4 regions of the Streptomyces sp. NBC_00341 genome follow, and region 4 is predicted to be linked to each of the others. Evidence: riboswitches for the same ligand, from Rfam matches in the RefSeq annotation. Region 4 holds a riboswitch; each other region holds the start of a gene.

Region 1 (3,119 bases), 2.1 Mb from region 4:
ACGAGCGAGGACCATGACTGGACCCACTGCTCACGGTTCTTGGCGATCGCGTCCGGGGCGACGGTCGCGGGCTTGTCGGAGGTGGCCCCGAACTTGGTGAAGAGTTCCGGCACCTTCGCCCCCTTGGTGACCGGGCTGACGAACATGTTGAGCGGCATGTCCTCCTGGAACTTCTTCCCGATCATGAAGTCCAGCAGGGCCTTGCCGCCCGCCTCGTTCTTCGCGCCGTCGAGCAGACCGGCGAACTCGATCTGCCGGAAGCACGTCCCGGTGGCGACCCCGGTCGGGGCGGTCTTGGGCTGCGGGTCCGCGTACAGCACCTCGACGGGCGGGCTGGAGGCGTAACTGACGACGAGCGGCCGGTCGGCCTTGGCCTTCTTGCCGCCCGCGGAGCCGGAGAACTCCTCGTTGTACGCCTGCTCCCAGCCGTCGACGACCTTGACGCCGTTGCTCTTCAGCTTCTTCCAGTAGTCCTGGTAGCCGTCCTCTCCGTAGGTGGCGATGCTGCCGAGGAGGAAGCCGAGGCCGGGCGAGGACGTCGCGGCGTTCTCGGTGACGAGGAGGTTCCGGTACGCGGGCTTCGCCAGGTCGTCGAAGGTCTTCGGCGGCGCGAGCTTCTTGTCGGCGAAGTACTTCTTGTCGTAGTTGACGCAGATGTCGCCGGTGTCGACCGGGGTGACCCGGTGCTTCTCGGCGTCCAGCTGGACGTCGGACGCGACCTGGCCGAGGCCCTTGGCGGCGTACGGCGTGAAGAGGCCGTTGTCGAGGGCGCGCGAGAGGAGGGTGTTGTCGACGCCGAAGAACACGTCACCGCGCGGTGAGCCCTTGGTCAGGATCTCCTGGTTGAGGGCGGCGCCCGCGTCACCGCTCTTGAGCACCTTGACGGTGTAACCGGTCTCCCGGGTGAACTCCTTCAGCACGCCCTTGGACGCGTTGAAGGAGTCGTGGCTGACGAGCGTGACGGTCTTGGAGCCGGTGCCCTTGGTGCCGGACGAGCCGGACGACGCGTCGTCCGAGCTGCCGCAGCCGGCGAGCGCGGTCGCGCCGATCGCGGCGGCGACGGCCGTCACCGCGATCTTCTTGGTGGTGCTCATGTGATTCCTCCTGGGGGTGACCAGGAAGAGACGCGGCCCTGCCCGCACCGGAGTGGACCGGAAGCGGGCAGGGCGCAACAGCTTGAGTAAGGTCCGAACTTCCTACCCGGAATGACCCGGGCGAGGTTCAGAGGGTCTGCGGCCAACCTGTCCTTGGTGCCGCACTCTCAGCGCTGTGGCGCTCCCCTGTCGGAATATGAAGTTGAATTCACGCCCAGGCTACACGGCTGGTTCCGGCCTCAGAGCTCGGCCGACGCGGTTGCCCTAGCGCTCGGACGCCGCGAGCTGCCCGCAGGCCCCGTCGATCTCCTGGCCCCGGGTGTCCCGCACGGTCACCGGCACCCCGTGGGCGGCGATGGCCTCGACGAACGCCTTCTCGTCCTCCGGCCGCGAGGCGGTCCACTTCGAGCCCGGTGTCGGGTTCAGCGGGATCAGGTTGACGTGTACCCGCTTGCCCTTGAGGAGCCGGCCGAGCCGGTCACCGCGCCAGGCCTGGTCGTTGATGTCACGGATCAGCGCGTACTCGATGGAGATGCGGCGACCGGACTTCTCCGCGTACTCCCAGGCCGCGTCCAGTACCTCGCGCACCTTCCACCGGGTGTTCACGGGAACGAGGGTGTCGCGCAGCTCGTCGTCCGGGGCGTGCAGCGAGACGGCGAGGCGGCACTTGAAGCCCTCGTCCGCGAAGCGCAGCATCGCCGGCACCAGGCCGACGGTCGAGACGGTGATCCCGCGCTGCGACAGCCCCAGCCCGTCGGGCTCGGGGTCGGTAAGCCGGCGGATGGAGCCGACCACCCGGTTGTAGTTGGCGAGCGGCTCGCCCATGCCCATGAAGACGATGTTGGAGAGCCGCGCCGGGCCCCCGGGGACCTCGCCGTCGCGCAGCGCCCGCATGCCGTCCACGATCTGGTGGACGATCTCCGCGGTGGAGAGGTTGCGGTCGAGACCGGCCTGCCCGGTGGCGCAGAACGGGCAGTTCATCCCGCAGCCCGCCTGCGAGGAGATGCACATCGTGACGCGCTCGGGGTAGCGCATCAGGACGGACTCGACCAGCGTCCCGTCGTGCAGCTTCCACAGGGTCTTGCGGGTGGTGTCGTCGTCGCAGCTGATGTGGCGGACCACGGACATCAGGTCGGGGAACAACGCCTCCGCGAGCTTGTCCCGCGACCCGGCCGGAATGTTGGTCCACTCCGAGGGGTCGTGCGCGTACCGCGCGAAGTAGTGCTGCGAGAGCTGCTGGGCGCGGAAGGGCTTCTCGCCGGTCGCGGCGACGGCTTCCTTGCGCTCGGCGGGCGTGAGGTCGGCGAGGTGCCGCGGCGGCTTCTTGGCTCCGCGGGGCGCGACGAAAGTGAGTTCTCCGGGCTTAGGCATGGTTCCTCCAGTGTCGCAGACACGCCGGGGTGCGATCGGTCATCGTGCTGCCCGGCCCGCTGAGGTACGGGTCACTCCGTGACGAGGGCCCGGATCGCCTGTTGCGACCAGTGGCCGACGGCTCCGCGCGAGGAGGCGACGTAGGCCGCCACGGTGTCCACGTCCCAAGCACCCGCTTCGAGCAGGCCGGCGGCGAGGAGGCGCACGTACGCCCTGGAGGGAGGCACCGGGGTCACTTCGTCGGCCCGCCAGGGGGCCGTGAACGTGAGGACGGGCAGCCCGTCCAGTTGTCCGGCGCACACCAGCGTCTCGTACCGCCCGTCCCCCAGCCGTGCGACGCCCGACCTGAGCACCGGACCGAGATCAAGATCTTCTCCGGGGCTCCTGTACATCTCCTGAGCGGCGATGTCCGCGAACTGTGACGCAGAAACGAGGTGAGCGCGGGCGAAGACCCGCCCCTCCTGTTCCGGGTCGTAGAAGGCCCGTCCGCCGCCCCAGACGGTCGACTTCGTGGCGAAGTACAGGGCGCCCCTCAGTTCCACGGGAACGGACCGGCTGGGCATGCGCCGGTCCCTGCATCCCGGATGCGCCCGGCCGGCGCCGGGCGGCCGGCCGCCCTCGATATAGGAGGCGAGCCGGCCGAGATGCGTGTTC
Region 2 (3,119 bases), 2.3 Mb from region 4:
GCAGCAGGGTGCGCTCGTCGGCCACCACCTCCAGCTTGACCCAGTCGGTGCCGAGTGCCTCGCGGGCCAGCCGGGCGGTGAGCACGGCCTCGCCCGCGGTGAAGCAGCCCGCCGTGTTCGGCAGCACCCGGATGGAGAGCTTCTCCAGGACGGAGAGCACGGAGCCCCGCACGGTCGGGTCGAGGCGGCGCATCGCGACGGTGGTCAGCTCGGTGCCGGAGGCGGTCAGCGCGCGCTCCAGCACATCGAGGCTGGGCGCCCCGCCCGTCCCCATGATCAGCCGGGAGCCGAAGACGGTGTCCCCGAGGGTGAAGAGGTCGTCGGACACGGTCAGCCTCCCTGAACCGCGGTCAGGACCTCGACCCGGTCGCCGTCCGAGAGCGCCGCGGCGGACCACTGGCCGCGCGGCACGACGGTCTCGTTCAGCGCCGCCGCGACCCCGGAGGGCGCTTCGGTCAGGGTCGCGACGAGGGAGTCCAGGGTGGTGCCCGCGGCGACGGTGACGGCCTCGCCGTTCACGGACACGGAGAGGACGGGCACGGAGGCGGGAGTGGGCGCGGTCATGCGGGCTGCTCCTGTCGTACGGGGGCGGCGGCCGGGAAGCGGCCGGGGGAGAAGGGGCGGGCCACCTCGGGCAGCTCGCCGTCGGCCAGCAGCTGGGCCATGGCGTCACCGGTGACCGGGGTGAGGAGCACCCCGTTGCGGTGGTGGCCGGTGGCGAGGTGGAGGCCGGGCAGCGCGGTGCGGCCGAGCAGCGGCGCGTTGTCGGGGGAGGCGGGGCGCAGACCGGCGCGGGTCTCGGTGAGCGGCAGCTCGGTGATGCCGGGCACCAGCTCGTGGGCGTCGCGCAGCAGCTCGTACACCCCGCCCGCCGTGACGGTGGTGTCCCAGCCCATCTCCTCGCTGGTGGCGCCGACCACCAGCTCGCCGTTCTCGCGCGGCACGAGGTAGAGGTGGCTGCCCCGGACCACGGCCCGCACGGTGCGGCTGAGGAAGGGGGCGTACGCGGGGGGTACGGTCAGCCGCAGCACCTGGCCCTTGACCGGGCGGACGGGCGGCCGGATGTGCTCCGGCACCCCCGCGAGCCGGCCGCTGAGGCTGCCGGCGGCGAGCACGACCTGGTCGGCCGACAGCTCCGAACCGTCGGCCAGTACCGCCCCGGTGGCCCGGTCGCGCACCACGGAGAGCCGCTCGGCCCGCTGCCGGTGGAAGACGACCCCGGCCCGCTCGCACGCCGTCAGCAGCGCGGCGGACAGCCGGCGCGGGTCGACCTGGTGGTCGCCGTCGACCCGCAGTCCGCCGCGCACGCCCGGCGCGAGCATCGGTTCCAGGCGCCGGCACTCCCGGCCGGTGAGCCACTGCGACTCCAGCCCGGAGCGGCGCTGCAGCTCGTGCAGCTCCCGCAGGTGGGCGCGGTCGTCGGTGTCCAGCGCGACGGCCAGGGTGCCGCAGGCGCGGAAGCCGATGTCCTGCCCGCTCGCCGCCTCCAGCTCGGCCGCGAACGCCGGATAGCGCGCGGCGGAGGCGAGGTTGAGCCCCAGCAGCATTTCCTCGCCGTAGTGCAGCTCGGTGACGGCGGCCAGCATTCCGGCCGCGACCCGGGCGGCCCCGCCGCCCGGGTCGGGATCGACGACCGCGATGGCCAGACCGCGCTGCGCGGCCCGCCAGGCGGTGACCAGGCCGATGATGCCGCCCCCGATGACGAGGACCTCGGACCCGCTCGTGCGGTGGACAGGCATGGGCATCCAGCCCCTCCCTTCGCCGGCATGACCCGGATCAGGTTCGTACGGTCGGAGGCCGCCCAGCCTCCCTCTCAGCCCGGTACGTCCGGGCTCCCGCGAGTCTTTTACGTGGGCCACCCTAGACCCAGCCCCTCCGGACGGGTAAAGCAGGAGGCCGGCGGTACGAGGACGGTGAGGAACCCCTTTCCTGACGGACCGTCAGTTGATTAAGGTGGTCGGGTGAACGAGCAGCAGCGGGCAGAGCGGCCGGAGCGGCAGTCGGAGCGGGCCGGGCGGCGGGTGGTCGTCGTCGGCGCGGGCATGGCGGGTGTGCAGACGGCGGTGGCCCTGCGGGAACAGGGCTTCGCCGGCGCCCTCACCCTCATCGGCGCCGAACCCCATCAGCCCTACGACCGTCCACCGCTGTCCAAGGCGGTGCTGCTGGGCAAGGCCGAGGAATCCGCCTTCGACATCGACTTCGAGACACTCGGCATCGAGTTGCGGCTGGGCCGCGAGGTCACGGGACTGCGCGCCGCGGACCACGAACTGGACACCTCGAAGGGGCCCGTCCCCTACGACGTCCTGGTCATCGCCACCGGAGCCGAACCCGTTGTGCTGCCCGGCTCCGAGGGGGTGCAGGGCGTCCATCTGCTGCGCACCCTGGACGACGCGGCGCGGCTGCGGCCCGTCCTGGACGCACGGCACACCGTCGTGGTCGTCGGCGCGGGCTGGATCGGCGCCGAGTTCGCCACCGCGGCCCGCTCGGCGGGCTGCGAGGTCACCGTCGTCGAGGCCGCGGAACACCCCCTCGCGGGCGCCCTGCCCACCGAGGTCGCCGCCCCGATGGCCGCCTGGTACGCGGAGAGCGGCGCCACGCTGCTGACCGGGGCGCGGGTGGCCGGGGTCGAGCCGGGCCGGGTGCTCCTGGCGGACGGCCGCAGCCTGCCGGCCGACGCCGTCGTCGTCGGGATCGGCGCACGGCCCGCCACCGGCTGGCTGGCCGGCTCCGGCGTCGCGCTCGGGCCCGACGGCTCCGTGACCGCCGACGCGGCGCTGCGCACCTCGCTGCCCGACGTGTACGCCGTGGGCGACTGCGCCTCGTTCCCCTCCGCGCGCTACGGGGCGCGGCTGCTGGTCCACCACTGGGACAACGCCCTCCAGGGGCCGCGGACCGCGGCCGCCCACATCGTCGGGGCGTCGCCGGACGGTGCGGAGCCGCCCGCCTACGACCCCGTGCCCTACTTCTGGTCCGAGCAGTTCGGCAGGTTCGTGCAGTACGCGGGCCACCACGAGGGCGCGGACACCCTGCTGTGGCGCGGCGATCCGGCCGGTCCCGCCTGGTCGGTGTGCTGGCTGCGGGACGGCGTGCTGGCCGCGGTGCTCTCCGTCGGCCGGCCG
Region 3 (3,119 bases), 3.5 Mb from region 4:
GACCAGCGGGGGGTGGGCGCGGGGATCAGTACCACCTTCCAGAACTCGGCCACGGTGCTGTCGATCGGCATCTTCTTCTCGCTGATGATCGCCGGGCTGGCGAGCTCGCTGCCCGACACGCTGGCCCACGGACTCACCGAGCAGGGCGTGCCGCCCGCCGACGCGGCACGCGTCGCGGCCCTGCCACCGGTCGGCGTGCTGTTCGCGGCGCTCCTGGGGTACAACCCGGTACGCAGCCTGCTCGGCCCGGAGACCCTGGCGCAGCTGCCCACCAGCCACGCCGACTACCTCACCGGGCGGGCCTTCTTCCCGACGCTGATCTCCGGACCGTTCGAGCAGGGCCTCTCCGTGGCCTTCGACTTCGCCATCGCTGCGTGCCTGGTGGCCGCGGTCGTCTCGCTGCTCCGCGGCGGCCGTTACATCCACGGCGAGACGGAGACCGCGAAGGCGTGACGCCCCGGCGCCCCACCGTCCGCCGCGCCCGCCGGGACCGTCAGCGGCGGCGCAGTCGCAGCGGGGCGTACACGGCGAGGGCCGCGAGGAACGCCACCCCGTAGGCGAGGTCCGCCCCGTGCAGCGCCCGCGCCACCGGGCCCACGTACAGGCCGGTGCTCATGAACGGCACCGCCGCGGCGAAGGCGGCGGCGAACGCGGTGAGCGCGGGCCACCACGGCTGGGGGCGGGAGCTCTCGGCGGCCAGGTCGACGGGGGAGCCGCCGCGCGCCCTCGCCCGGACGATCCAGTCGACGGCCACGATCGCGACGAACCCGGGGATCCAGTAGCCGACGAGCAGCAGCACGTTCTGGAAGCGGGCGGTGGTGTCGGCCGCGTGCATCCACAGGACGAGGGGGAAGCCGAGGGCGGCGGCGAGCGCGGCGGCGACGGGGCGCGGCAGGCGAACGCCCATGGTCTGCAGCGCCAGCGAGCCGCTGTAGTCGTTCATGGCGTTGCTGCACAGCGCGGCGAGTGCCACGGCGAGCAGCCCGAACGCCCCGAGCGCGCCCCCGCCCAGCAGGGTGTCGATGCCGTGCGCGGTCTGGTCGGTGAAGACGGACGCGCCCCACAGGCCGAGCGTCTGGACCGCCACGAACGAGACGCTGATGCCGAGCAGAGTGCACCAGAACATCCGGGGCCGTGACGTGGTGCGCGGCAGGTAGCGGCTGAAGTCGCTGGCGTACGGCGCCCAGGACAGCGCCAGGCTGAGGGCGATCGTGCACGTCAGGACGAACGCGCCCGCCCGGTCCGCGCCGTGTGCGGTGCCGGTCGCGGCGGGGTGGACCCCGTCCAGGAGCTTCGTGGCGAGCACCGCGAAGGCGGCGGCGAGGACGAAGGTCATCACGGTCTGGAGCCGGTGGATCACCTCGTACCCGAGGACGCCGAGCGCGCCCTGGGCCGCCATCATGGCCAGCACTCCGAGCCAGAAGGGCCAGCCGCACAGCTGGGCCAGCGCCTCCCCGCCGAACAGCCCGATCAGCGCGTCCCAGGCGATGGAGGACAGCCACTGGAGCGTGCCCGGCAGCACCACACCCCGGCCGAACGCCAGCCGGGCGAGCGGGAGTTGTCCGGCGCCTGTCTGGCTGCCCCAGGTGCCCAGATACGCGGTGGGCACGGCGCCCACGAGGGTGCCGAGCACGACGGCGGTGAGCGCCGTGGCGAAGTCCAGGCCCAGGGCGATGCCGACGGTGCCGGTGAAGACCCCGGTCATGGTCAGGTTGGGGGCGAACCAGACGGTGAACAGCCGGCCGGGCCCGCCGTAGCGGCGGTCCTCGGGGACGGGGGCTATCCCGTGCGCCTCGACGCGCAGATCGCCCGGGGCGGTGGGCATCCGTCCGTCGAACGCGGGCCGCGCGTCCGTGGCCGCGCGCTCGTCCTGGGCATACGGCAATGACATGAAGACATCCCTCCGCCAGTGCTAACTGGTTCAGGTTCGACGGGTGTGTTCTCAGCCCCTGTGCGGGGCACCCCGTGTCCGGTGAGGCGGCCAGGATAGCCGGGTGTGCGCGGAGCGCGACGGGAGGGGTGAAGGCGACGGTCAGACCGTGAGCGCGCAGCGGAAGCCGCCGTGGCCGGTCGTGCTGTCGGGGGTGTTGGAGGTGCGGGCGGCGACGCGGTAGCGGTTGCAGTAGGAGCGGTGGCACAGGTGCGAGCCGCCGCGCAGCACCCGGTTCTCGCCGTGCGGCGGGCCGGTGGGGTCGGTCCGGGTCGCGGGGTGCTCGGCGGTGTGCCAGTCGGTGCTGAACCGGTCGGCGCACCACTCCCAGACGTTGCCCGAGGCGTTGTACAGGCCGAAGCCGTTGGGGGCGTAGGCCTTGACGGGTGCCGTGCCCGCGTAGCCGTCCTCGCGGGTGTTGCGTACCGGGAAGTCGCCCTGCCAGATGTTGCAGCGGTGCCGGCCGTTCGGGGTCAGTTCGTCGCCCCAGGGGAACCGGGCCCGGACGAGGCCGCCCCGGGCGGCCTTCTCCCATTCGGCCTCGGTGGGCAGCCGCTTGCCGGCCCACCGGGCGTAGGCCGTCGCGTCGTTCCACGACATGTGGACCACTGGGTGGTCCCGGCGGTCGCCGACCGAGGTGCCCGGCCCCTCGGGTGCCCGCCAGTGGGCTCCGGTCACCGCCCGCCACCAGGGGGCGCCGGGCACGGTGCCCGGCAGTACGGCACGGCGCGCCTCCGGTGGGATGAAGGACCCGAACACGTAGGACCAGCCGATGAGTTCGGCCTCGGTGCGATAGCCGGTGGCCTTGACGAAGACCGCGAACCGGGCATTGCTGACGCAGGCCGCGTCGATATGGAACGCCCCGGTCGTGACCTCCCGTACGGGCCCCTCGCCGTCGTCCGGGAACGCGTCCTCGTCCTCGCCGCCCATCAGGAACGGTCCGCCCGGTACGGCGACCATGCCGCGCAGGAGGTCGGCCCGGCCTCGCACCGGGACGGCGAAGTCCGCCGGGGGAGCGGCGGGCGCCGTCCGGGTGCTCTCGCGGGCGGGACCGCAGCAGGCGCTCACCGCGCGGACCCGGTGCCGGGCGCGCCGGGCGCCGGCCGGTCGAGGAGCTCCTCCAGGTCCTGGCCGGTGGTGCGCAGCAGCAGGGCCACCCCGCCGAGCGCGGCTGCCTCCCCGCCCAGGG
Region 4 (3,119 bases):
GACCACCGCCACGAGCAGCGGATTCGAGCCCTGCAGGATGGCCGGGAGGATGAACAGGGTCAGCACGGCGAACGACAGGGCGAGCGCCACCAGCGCCATGACCCCGCGCAGTCTCCCCACGACGACCACCGCCACGGCGAAGATTCCGGCCAGCAGCGCCATCGGGAACTTCCGGGTCACGTCCGTCACGGAGTACTGGAGGTCATGGGGCGCGTCGGGGGCGTACGCGACCACCACTTCCTGCCCCTCCCGCAGCTGTCGCGGTGCGCCGGGCTGGACCACCTCGATGAAGGTGCGCCCCTTGTCCTTGCCGCTCGTGACCTCGACCGTGGCCTTCTCGCAGAGTGCGGCCCCGCCTTCACCGGTCGCCGGGTCCTTCACCGGCGGGGTCTCGCCATCGACCGGCAGCTGGGCCGCATTCACGTCCTTGCAGTCGACCTTGTCGACGCTCGCCACCTTCGCCTGCTGGGTCTGCCGGTCGAAACCGACACCGGTTCGTTCGTGCGCCGGCGCACCACCGGGCCAGAGCACCACGAGCCCGACGGCGACCGCGGCCGCGAACGGGATCAGTACGGCGGCGATCACCTTGCGCAGGTGCTTGGACACGGGTGCGGCGGGGCCGTGCGTGTGGGTGTGGGCGTGGGTGTGGGTGTGCTGAGGGGACGGCTGCTCGGGAACGATACGGGGGGACGTCACCGGCCGATCATCGCAAGACGAGCAGGGCCCACTGTTCAGCACACCCATGAGGGCGTTAGCGTGGTGGCACCTTTGCACACGCGGGAGCTCGGAGCACCGGGCTGAGAGGGCGCTGATCTCCGTACATCCGTACGGGACAAGCTGCGCCGACCGCCGAACCTGTTACCGGGTAATGCCGGCGTAGGGAGTAGGTCTCATGACCACAGCGGATGCACGCATGCCTGCCTCCAGTCAGAACGACGAGGGCGGTCGGAGCGACGGGGCCGGTCGGAGCGACGGGGCCGGTCCGAGCGACGGAGCCAGTCAGAACGACGGAGCCGGTCCGAGCGACAGGGCCGGGAAGTCCATCGGCTGGCACAAGGGGTACGTCCAGGGCTCGCGCCCGGACCTCCGGGTGCCGGTCCGTCAGGTGCACCTCACCAACGGCAAGGACGTGACGCTGTACGACACGTCGGGGCCGTACACCGATCCCGCCATCGACACCGATGTGCGGCGCGGACTCGCGCCGCTGCGGGAGAACTGGATCATCGCCCGCGGTGACACCGAGGAGTACGCCGGCCGCGCCGCGCGTCCCGAGGACGACGGGCTCAAGCACACCTCGCCGCGTGGCGGGCTGCGCAATCTGGACGCGGTCTTCCCCGGCCGCCCGCGCCAGCCGCGGCGCAGCCGGGACGGGCGCCCGGTGACCCAGCTCGGGTACGCCCGGCGCGGCGAGGTCACCCCGGAGATGGAGTACGTGGCGATCCGGGAGAACGTCACGCCCGAGGTGGTGCGCGAGGAGATCGCCGCGGGCCGGGCCGTGCTGCCGGCCAACGTCAACCACCCGGAGATCGAGCCGATGATCATCGGTAAGCGGTTCCTGGTGAAGGTGAACGCCAACATCGGCAACTCCGCGGTGACGTCCTCGATCGAGGAGGAGGTGGACAAGATGACCTGGGCGACCAAGTGGGGCGCCGACACGGTCATGGACCTTTCCACCGGCCGCAACATCCACACCACCCGTGAGTGGGTACTTCGCAACTCCCCGGTGCCGATCGGCACCGTGCCCCTCTACCAGGCCCTCGAAAAGGTCGACGGCAGGGCCGAGGAGCTGACCTGGGAGATCTACAAGGACACCGTCATCGAGCAGGCCGAGCAGGGCGTCGACTACATGACGGTCCACGCCGGCGTGCGCCTCCCGTACGTGCCGCTGACGGCCCGTCGCAAGACCGGCATCGTCTCCCGGGGCGGCTCGATCATGGCCGCCTGGTGCCTCGCGCACCACAAGGAGTCGTTCCTGTACGAGCACTTCGAGGAGCTCTGCGAGATCCTCGCGTCCTATGACGTGACGTACTCGCTGGGCGACGGGCTGCGCCCCGGATCGATCGCGGACGCCAACGACGAGGCGCAGTTCGCCGAACTGCGCACCCTCGGCGAACTGAACACCGTCGCCAAGCGGTTCGGTGTCCAGACGATGATCGAGGGCCCGGGACACGTCCCGATGCACAAGATCAAGGAGAACATCGACCTCCAGCAGGAGATCTGCGAGGAGGCGCCGTTCTACACCCTCGGCCCGCTGACCACCGATGTCGCTCCGGCGTACGACCACATCACCTCGGGCATCGGCGCCGCGATGATCGCCTGGTGGGGGACGGCGATGCTCTGCTACGTCACGCCCAAGGAGCACCTCGGCCTGCCCAACCGGGACGACGTGAAGACCGGCGTGATCACGTACCGGATCGCGGCCCATGCGGCGGACCTCGCCAAGGGGCACCCGGGGGCGCAGGATTGGGACGACGCGCTGTCGGACGCCCGCTTCGAGTTCCGGTGGGAGGACCAGTTCAATCTGGCCCTCGATCCGGACACGGCACGGGAGTTCCATGACGAGACGCTGCCGGCCGAGCCGGCGAAGACGGCGCACTTCTGCTCGATGTGCGGTCCGAAGTTCTGCTCGATGAAGATCTCGCACGACATCCGGCGTGAGCACGGCGGTTCGCAGGCGGAGATCGAGGCGGGCATGGCGGAGAAGTCCAAGGAGTTCGCCGCCGCGGGCAACCGGGTCTACCTGCCTATCGCGGACTGAGGCACGGCGCGTCGTACCGGCAGGCTCGCGCCGACCGGTACGACGCGCCCGCGCACTGCCCTGCCCCGGACCCCGCCCCGGACCCTGCCCCGGATCCGGTCAGTCCATTTCGTGTTCCGGTCCGCCGAAATCGGGGCTGGTGAAGTCCGGGCTGGTGAAGGTCGGCCGGGGCGCGGCCGCCGGGCCGTCGTCCGGGCTGGAGAAGTCCGGCCTGCTGTAGCCGATCTTCGGGATGCGGTTGGCCGAGGGGTACGGGGTACGGGCGGCGGGAGCGGCGCCCGGGTCGGCCAGCGCGTCCCGCAGGAACGGCAGGATGCCGCGTTCCAGCAGTGCGTGCCGCCAGGCTTCTCTGGCCCGCGCC

What was found. Region 4 has a riboswitch for thiamine pyrophosphate ahead of thiC (phosphomethylpyrimidine synthase ThiC). Riboswitches for the same ligand answer to the same signal wherever they lie in the genome.
Region 1: linked by a shared signal. The riboswitch ahead of OG892_RS29690 (thiamine ABC transporter substrate binding subunit) and the one ahead of thiC (phosphomethylpyrimidine synthase ThiC) in region 4 are both predicted to bind thiamine pyrophosphate.
Region 2: linked by a shared signal. The riboswitch ahead of thiO (glycine oxidase ThiO) and the one ahead of thiC (phosphomethylpyrimidine synthase ThiC) in region 4 are both predicted to bind thiamine pyrophosphate.
Region 3: linked by a shared signal. The riboswitch ahead of OG892_RS35600 (cytosine permease) and the one ahead of thiC (phosphomethylpyrimidine synthase ThiC) in region 4 are both predicted to bind thiamine pyrophosphate.

Annotation. Positions count from the first base shown of each region.
Region 1 covers NZ_CP108002.1:6,565,196-6,568,314, reverse strand. The annotation lists gene OG892_RS29690 (thiamine ABC transporter substrate binding subunit) at 1-1,094, opposite strand, end outside; TPP riboswitch at 1,176-1,292, opposite strand; gene rlmN (23S rRNA (adenine(2503)-C(2))-methyltransferase RlmN) at 1,359-2,465, opposite strand; gene OG892_RS29680 (histone deacetylase) at 2,537-3,119, opposite strand, start outside.
Region 2 covers NZ_CP108002.1:2,161,378-2,164,496, reverse strand. The annotation lists gene OG892_RS09625 (thiazole synthase) at 1-328, opposite strand, end outside; gene thiS (sulfur carrier protein ThiS) at 331-564, opposite strand; gene thiO (glycine oxidase ThiO) at 561-1,739, opposite strand; TPP riboswitch at 1,737-1,849, opposite strand; gene OG892_RS09610 (NAD(P)/FAD-dependent oxidoreductase) at 2,043-3,119, shown strand, end outside.
Region 3 covers NZ_CP108002.1:7,965,264-7,968,382, forward strand. The annotation lists gene OG892_RS35595 (MFS transporter) at 1-453, shown strand, start outside; gene OG892_RS35600 (cytosine permease) at 494-1,891, opposite strand; TPP riboswitch at 1,882-1,976, opposite strand; gene OG892_RS35605 (formylglycine-generating enzyme family protein) at 2,033-2,998, opposite strand; gene OG892_RS35610 (ROK family transcriptional regulator) at 2,995-3,119, opposite strand, start outside.
Region 4 covers NZ_CP108002.1:4,498,460-4,501,578, forward strand. The annotation lists gene OG892_RS20260 (YibE/F family protein) at 1-696, opposite strand, end outside; TPP riboswitch at 767-900, shown strand; gene thiC (phosphomethylpyrimidine synthase ThiC) at 893-2,758, shown strand; gene OG892_RS20270 (hypothetical protein) at 2,858-3,119, opposite strand, start outside.